Linked DNA regions of Streptomyces ficellus. The protein of the gene in region 2 interacts with the protein of the main gene of each other region in a pairwise test. Links are inferred from orthologs where the notes say so. Each region holds a gene or a part of one and is shown on either strand. Other genes may lie near its edges.

Region 1 (3,307 bases), 5.2 Mb from region 2 along the record:
GCCGCAGCCAGCGCCCGCTCCACCAGCAGACCGGCGCCCTCCCCGGTCCGTACGGAGCTGAGGACGACCTCCACACCGGGGTTGACCTGCTGCACATGCGCCCGGAACGCGGCCTCGTCGAACTCGGCGGGCACCGCCAGGTCGGACTTGGTGACGACCACCAGGTGCGCCAGCCCGAACGCGGTCGGGTACTTGAGCGGCTTGTCCTCGCCCTCCGTCACCGAGGCCAGGACGACCCGCAGCGACTCGCCCAGGTCGTACGACGCCGGGCACACGAGGTTGCCCACGTTCTCCACGAACAGCAGGCGGGTGTCCTCCGGGAGCCACTGGTGCAGGTGCCCCGCGAGCATGTCCGCCTCCAGGTGGCACAGCCCGTCCGTGAGGACCTGCTTGACCGGCACACCGGAACGGGACAGCCGTACGGCGTCGTTCTCCGTCGCGAGGTCCGCGGTCAGCGCCGCGGTCGTGACGCCCCGCTCCCGGGCGATCGACAGCTCACGCTCCAGCAGGGCCGTCTTGCCGCTGCCGGGACTCGACAGCAGGTTGACCACCGTCGTGCCCCTGGCTGTCAGTTCGCTGCGCAGGACTCCGGCCGCCATCGCGTTCTTGGCGAGCACCGCCTGCTGGAGGTCGACCACACGGCACATCGTCAGCTCTCCTCGAGGATGGTTGCACGGGGGGAATCGGAATCGGCGGCGCCGGGGGCCCAGCGCACCTCGGTGATGCGCAGCTCACGGCCCGCCACCAGCTCGGTGGCGGCCGCGCCGCAGACCGGGCACACCATGTCCGGGGGCATCCCGGTGTCCCAGGTGCGGCCGCACGGCGCGCACCGCGCACTGCCGGGCACGGTCCGGGTGACGAGCGCCGCGCCCTCCAGGACGGTGCCTTCACAGGCGAGTGCGAAGCAGAAGCCCAGCGAGTCGGACACCACCCCGGCCAGCTCGCCGATGTCGAGGTGGACGTGCTCCACGCCCCGCGCCCCGCGCGAGCGGGCCGCCTGCTCGACCTGGTCGACCACGGACAGGGCGACGGACATCTCGTGCATCGGTCTCCGTCCCGGCCCGGGGGTGTGCTCTCCGGCGCCCATTACACGGTCGGGACGAGGGCGGGCGGCGACCGGCGCGCCGGGGTCACACGGCTGCGTAGGCCGTTCGGCCCACGCGGCCGCCCCCGGGTCACATCCGGCGGATGCGCAGGTAGCGCCGGACGTCCGGCAGGACGCCCGCGACCAGTGCGGCGAGCGCGGCGGCGGTGGCGGCGGCCGCGCCGCCGATGAGGACCTTGTTCATGGAGCTCTCCGTGTGGTGGGGGCGTTTCAGACGACGGCTTCGGCGTGGACCAGCTCGGTCACCATCCGCACCGCCTCCGGTACGGCGGCGGTCACGGGCGGGCTGAGCCCGATGCCCTCCTCGACGGTGGCCGGCTCGCAGCCCACCACCAGCGTGCGTTCCGGGGCCTTCGCGCCCGTGCCCGCGCACAGGGTGTCCAGCAGGGCCAGCACCGCGTCGGGGGACATCCGGTGGCCGTCGAGGGGGACGGCCCCGGCAGGCATGCGGCTGCCGGGAGCGGCGGCGTCGATCACGTACAACGTGCCCGGCTCGCCGCCCCGCTCCACCGCGTCCACCAGCACCAGCGTGTCGTACCCGTCGAGGAGCTGGTACGCCAGGTGGACACCGCGGACGCCGACGTCGGCGACCTCGACACCGCCGGGCAGGGCCTCACGCGCCAGCAGGCGCGCCACCTCGACACCGAAGCCGTCGTCGCCGAGGAAGATGTTGCCCACCCCGGCGACCAGGGTGCGCGGGCCGGTCGGTGGAAGGGCCATCACGCGTCCTCCGGTACGTCGACCTCGTCGGGCTGGAAGTAGAGGAAACGGCCCTGCTCGCGGCGGATGTCCGCACCGGGGTCGTCCTCGACGGTCACCGCGATGTGCACACCGCCGTCCACATCGTGCAGGACCGCCTCCACGCGGGCGAACCGGCCGGTGAGGAACAGGTCCTGGGCGTCGGTGTGGCGCAGCCCGGGCCGCAGCACGACCCGGCTGCCCGCCCGCACCGGCCGCCCCGCGACGAGGACGTGGTCCCGGGCCGGGTCCACGGCCGCGTCCGCGCCCGGATCCCACCAGGGGGTGTCCGGCCGGGTGACCCCGCCGGGCGCGACATGCCCGGACGGCGTGCCGGCGTCTGCGGTTGCCGGGGCGGCCGGGGTGGTGAACACCGGCACCTCCGCCGAGGCTCCCGCCGGCAACGCCGCCGGGGTGGTCACCTCCCGCAGGCTGCGCACCGCGCCGTGCAGCCGCTCCAGGACCTCCGGGGGCAAGGAGTCGGCCAGATCCACCACGGCCGCCGCCCGTGCGTCCGTGCCACGCGCCTCGCGCTTCTCCTCGTCCGTGAGGGCGGCGGTGCGCAGGGCCAGGATCTCGTCGATCTCCGTCGCGTCGTACAGCGCGCCGGGGCTCTCGGGCGCGATCGCCGGATGGTCCTCCAGGATGATGGGGGAGGAGAGCACCAGGTCGGCGCCGCCCGGCTCACCGGCCAGCACGGGCCAGGTGTGCAGGTTGCGGCACGCGGCGGTCGCCGTCCGCGCCCACTCGGGCGGGTCCGTCATCGACAGGAACCGCCCGGAGTCCAGGCACAGCAGCGCGTGGCTGGCGACCAGGGACCGGGACAGCGCCGCGTCACGGTCGGCCGCGCCGTCCGGCGTCCAGCCGCTGGTGTTCTCCACGACCAGGCTCAGCCGCCGGGTGCGGTACGGGCCGTCCAGCTCGGCCGCCGACAGCCGCAGCGCGCCCGCGACCTCCTCGCTGCGGCGCACCAGCCTGCCCACCACCTGCCCCGCGGCGTCGGTCACCGGCTCGGTCTCCTCCGCCGCCGGGCGGGTGAACGGTACGACGACGCCCTCGCCCGACAGCGCGTCCACGGGCACCGCGACCCGGACGGTCTGCTCGTCGCCCTCGTCCCACGGCACGATCACCCGGTCGTCCAGGCGCAGTTCGTCCACCGTCTCGAAGCCGCCGCCCGGGCACACCCGCTGCACGGCCCGCCGCCGGGTGTGCAGGAAGCGGACCTCCACGGCCAGCGTGGCACCGCGCTTCGGTTCCATCAGCAGCTCGGTGTGCTGGAAGTCGTGCTCCTCCGCCTCGCCCGTCCAGGCGGGTGGCACGAGGACCCCGAACTGCCAGCGCAGCCGGTTCTTGGCGGCGGAGGCCCGGTACGGGTAGAGCACGTACCCCTCGAAGAGGACCGCGTCGGCGACCTGGCGGGCGACGGCCAGCCGGGCCTCGGTCCCGGGAGCGAACGTCGCCGTC
Region 2 (4,008 bases):
GCCTGTCGTCGGTTCCCTGCGGGGCGGTGCCTGTTCCCGGTTCGCCTGCGGGCGGTGCCTCGTGCCGGTGACCCCCGTGGGTGGGGGGCGTGGCCCCTCCGGGCTCGCCTCCTCGGGGCCGGCGGCCTCGGGTTACGCGTAAGGGGAGCCCCGGTAACGCCGCCGGTCCCCTGCGGGGGCGACCCTGCACGGCCCCGCCCCGGGTACGTCGCCGGGTGCGGGAACGCGGAAGGGCCCGGCCACGGGAGGGTGGCCGGGCCCTTCGGGGCGGTTAGGCCTTGCGGAGGCGGAACGTGAGGGAGAGGCCCTCGTCGGTGAACGGGGCGCCGTAGGTGGCGTCCGCGTCGGCGGAGGAGAAGTCGGTCGCCAGGACCTCGTCCGCGATCAGCTCCGCGTGGTCCGCGAGGGCCGCGACGACCTCGGGGTCGGTGGACTCCCAGCGCAGGGCGATCCGGTCCGCCACGTCCAGACCGCTGTTCTTGCGGGCCTCCTGGATCAGGCGGATCGCGTCACGGGCCAGGCCCGCGCGGCGCAGCTCCGGGGTGATCTCCAGGTCCAGGGCGACCGTCGCGCCCGCGTCGGAGGCCACCGACCAGCCCTCGCGCGGGGTCTCCGTGATGATCACCTCGTCGGGAGCGAGGGTGATCGTCTCGCCGTTGACGTCGAGGGTCGCCTCGCCGTTGCGCAGGGCGAGGGAGAGCGCGGCCGCGTCGGCGGCGGCGACCGCCTTGGCGACGTCCTGGACGCCCTTGCCGAAGCGCTTGCCGAGGGCGCGGAAGTTCGCCTTGGCGGTCGTGTCGACCAGCGAGCCGCCCACCTCGGAGAGGCTGGCGAGGGAGGTGACGTTCAGCTCCTCGGTGATCTGGGCGTGGAGCTCGGGGGAGAGGGCCTCGAAGCCGGTGGCGGCCACCAGGGCGCGGGAGAGGGGCTGGCGGGTCTTCACGCCCGACTCCGCGCGCGTGGCGCGGCCCAGCTCCACCAGGCGGCGCACCAGGGCCATCTGGGAGGAGAGGGCCGGATCGATGGCGGACAGGTCCGCCTCCGGCCAGGTGGAGAGGTGGACCGACTCGGGCGCGCCGGGGGTGACCGGGACGACCAGGTCCTGCCACACGCGCTCGGTGATGAACGGGGTCAGGGGCGCCATCAGGCGGGTGACGGTCTCGATCACGTCGTGCAGGGTCCGCAGGGCCGCCTTGTCCCCGTGCCAGAAGCGGCGCCGGGAGCGGCGTACGTACCAGTTGGAGAGGTCGTCGACGAAGGCGGACAGCAGCTTGCCGGCGCGCTGGGTGTCGTACGCCTCCAGGGCCTGGGTGACCTGGTCGGTCAGCGCGTGCAGCTCGGAGAGCAGCCAGCGGTCCAGGACCGTGCGGTCGGCCGGCGCCGGGTCGGCCTCGCTGGGCGCCCAGTCGGAGGTGCGGGCGTACAGGGCCTGGAAGGCGACGGTGTTCCAGTACGTGAGGAGGGTCTTGCGGACCACCTCCTGGATCGTGCCGTGGCCGACGCGGCGGGCCGCCCAGGGGGAGCCGCCGGCCGCCATGAACCAGCGCACGGCGTCCGCGCCGTGCTGGTCCATGAGCGGGATCGGCTGGAGGATGTTGCCCAGGTGCTTGGACATCTTCCGGCCGTCCTCGGCGAGGATGTGGCCCAGGCAGACCACGTTCTCGTACGACGACTTGTCGAAGACGAGGGTGCCGACGGCCATGAGGGTGTAGAACCAGCCGCGGGTCTGGTCGATGGCCTCGGAGATGAACTGCGCCGGGTAGCGCTTCTCGAAGAGGTCCTTGTTCTTGTACGGGTAGCCGTACTGCGCGAACGGCATCGAGCCCGAGTCGTACCAGGCGTCGATGACCTCCGGGACGCGGGTGGCCGTCTCCTGGCAGGTGGGGCACGGGAAGGTCACGTCGTCGATGTACGGGCGGTGCGGGTCCAGCGACGACTGGTCGGTGCCCGTCAGCTCGGACAGCTCGGTGAGCGAGCCGACGCAGGTGAGGTGGTCGTCCTCGCAGCGCCAGATGGGCAGCGGGGTGCCCCAGTAGCGGTTGCGGGAGAGCGCCCAGTCGATGTTGTTGTTCAGCCAGTCGCCGAAGCGGCCGTGCTTGACGGAGTCCGGGAACCAGTTGGTGTTCTCGTTCTCCTGGAGCAGGCGGTCCTTGACAGCGGTCGTACGGATGTACCAGGACGGCTGCGCGTAGTACAGCAGCGCCGTGTGGCAGCGCCAGCAGTGCGGGTAGCTGTGCTCGTACGCGATGTGCTTGAAGAGCCGTCCACGGGCCTGGAGGTCGGCCGTGAGCGCCTCGTCGGCCTTCTTGAAGAACTGGCCGCCGACGAGCGGCACGTCCTCCTCGAAGGTGCCGTCCGGGCGGACCGGGTTCACCACGGGCAGGCCGTAGGAGCGGCAGACCTTGAGGTCGTCCTCACCGAAGGCGGGCGACTGGTGGACCAGACCGGTGCCGTCCTCGGTGGTGACGTAGTCCGCGTTGACGACGTAGTGCGCCGGGGCCGGGAACTCGATCAGGTCGAACGGGCGCTCGTAGGTCCAGCGCTCCATCTCGGCGCCGGTGAAGGTCTGGCCGGTGGCCTCCCAGCCCTCGCCGAGGGCCTTGGCGAGGAGCGGCTCGGCGACGAGCAGCTTCTCCCGGCCGTCGGTCGCGACGACGTACGTGACGTCGGGGTGGGCGGCGACGGCGGTGTTGGACACCAGGGTCCACGGGGTGGTCGTCCAGACCAGCAGGGACGCCTCGCCGGCGAGGGGGCCGGAGGTCAGCGGGAAGCGGACGAAGACCGAGGGGTCGACGACCGTCTCGTAGCCCTGGGCCAGCTCGTGGTCGGACAGGCCCGTGCCGCAGCGGGGGCACCACGGGGCGACGCGGTGGTCCTGGACCAGCAGGCCCTTGTCGAAGATCTCCTTCAGGGACCACCAGACCGACTGGACGTACTCCGGGTCCATGGTGCGGTACGCGTCGTCCAGGTCGACCCAGTAGCCCATCCGGGTCGTCAGCTCGGCGAACGCGTCGGTGTGGCGGGTCACCGACTCGCGGCACTTGGCGTTGAACTCGGCGATGCCGTACGCCTCGATGTCCTTCTTGCCGGAGAAGCCGAGCTCCTTCTCGACGGCGAGCTCGACCGGCAGCCCGTGGCAGTCCCAGCCGGCCTTGCGGGCCACGTGGTAACCGCGCATGGTGCGGAAGCGGGGGAAGACGTCCTTGAAGACGCGGGCCTCGATGTGGTGCGCGCCGGGCATGCCGTTGGCGGTGGGCGGACCCTCGTAGAAGACCCACTCGGGGCGGCCCTCGGACTGCTCAAGGGACTTCTGGAAGACCTTGGCCTCGCGCCAGAAATCGAGCACGGCGTGCTCGAGCGCGGGCAGGTCGACCTGGGCGGGTACCTGGCGGTACTGCGACATCGAATCCTCCGGCGGACTGTTCCTCGTTCCGTCGGAGGGACGAGAGCGCCTGCGCTGCGCGGCTCCCGCGGTACCACCCTCCTTGGCCCGGGCGCCTCGTGGGCGTCCTGAGCCCCCTCATTGGGGTCGCGATGCCGGGTCTACTGGCCGCGCGGTCTCCCGCGGGTGTTCTTCCGGCGGCTCCGGGGTGATGCTTCACGTCGCGCTCGCCCCCGGGCTCTCACCGTCCCCGGGTCGCTCATGGCTGCGTACGACGCTACTCGTCCCCATCCAAGCCTTTCGCTGCGCCCAGTGTAAGCGCCCGGCAAGGCAGCGGCCGACCGGTTTTCCGGGCGGGCGGCCGGGGTGCGGCCAGCGGTGCGGGGTGACCCGAATGGCCACACGCGGTCCGGCGGGCTCCGGGGCGGCCTCCGGGCGCGATCGGAGGCGGATTACCGGGCGGGGAGCTGGGCACAACGGATGCAGGCCGTCGGTGCCACGGGGGAGGGGCGTCCGGACGGCGGCGTGCCCCGTTGCCGCGGGGCCCCAGTCGATTTATCGTCCCAGCACGATTCGCGAGCAAGATCACAATATGTGAAGGGGCCGCGAGATGGTGGCGAAGAAGA

The links.
Region 1: the proteins of ileS (region 2) and EIZ62_RS01475 interact in binary tests that used the Escherichia coli proteins (3 or more experiments, as listed by UniProt). The link is inferred for Streptomyces ficellus from one-to-one orthologs.

Annotation. Positions count from the first base shown.
Region 1 is NZ_CP034279.1:320,363-323,669, reverse strand. What follows is about bases 71-3,070. They hold EIZ62_RS01475 (hydrogenase maturation protease), read right to left. Parts: upstream 1,826-3,070; coding sequence 1,316-1,825; downstream 71-1,315. Other genes in these bases: EIZ62_RS01470 (hypothetical protein), read right to left, coding at 1,825-3,070; EIZ62_RS32895 (DUF6893 family small protein), read right to left, coding at 1,176-1,289; EIZ62_RS01480 (hydrogenase maturation nickel metallochaperone HypA/HybF), read right to left, coding at 650-1,045; hypB (hydrogenase nickel incorporation protein HypB), read right to left, coding at 71-647. Also shown: more of hypB, read right to left, coding at 1-70; more of EIZ62_RS01470, read right to left, coding at 3,071-3,307.
Region 2 is NZ_CP034279.1:5,486,663-5,490,670, forward strand. Bases 72-3,772 are described here. They hold ileS (isoleucine--tRNA ligase), read right to left. Parts: upstream 3,404-3,772; coding sequence 272-3,403; downstream 72-271. Also shown: EIZ62_RS24550 (TraR/DksA family transcriptional regulator), read left to right, coding at 3,993-4,008. UniProt on the Escherichia coli protein: Catalyzes the attachment of isoleucine to tRNA(Ile). As IleRS can inadvertently accommodate and process structurally similar amino acids such as valine, to avoid such errors it has two additional distinct tRNA(Ile)-dependent editing activities.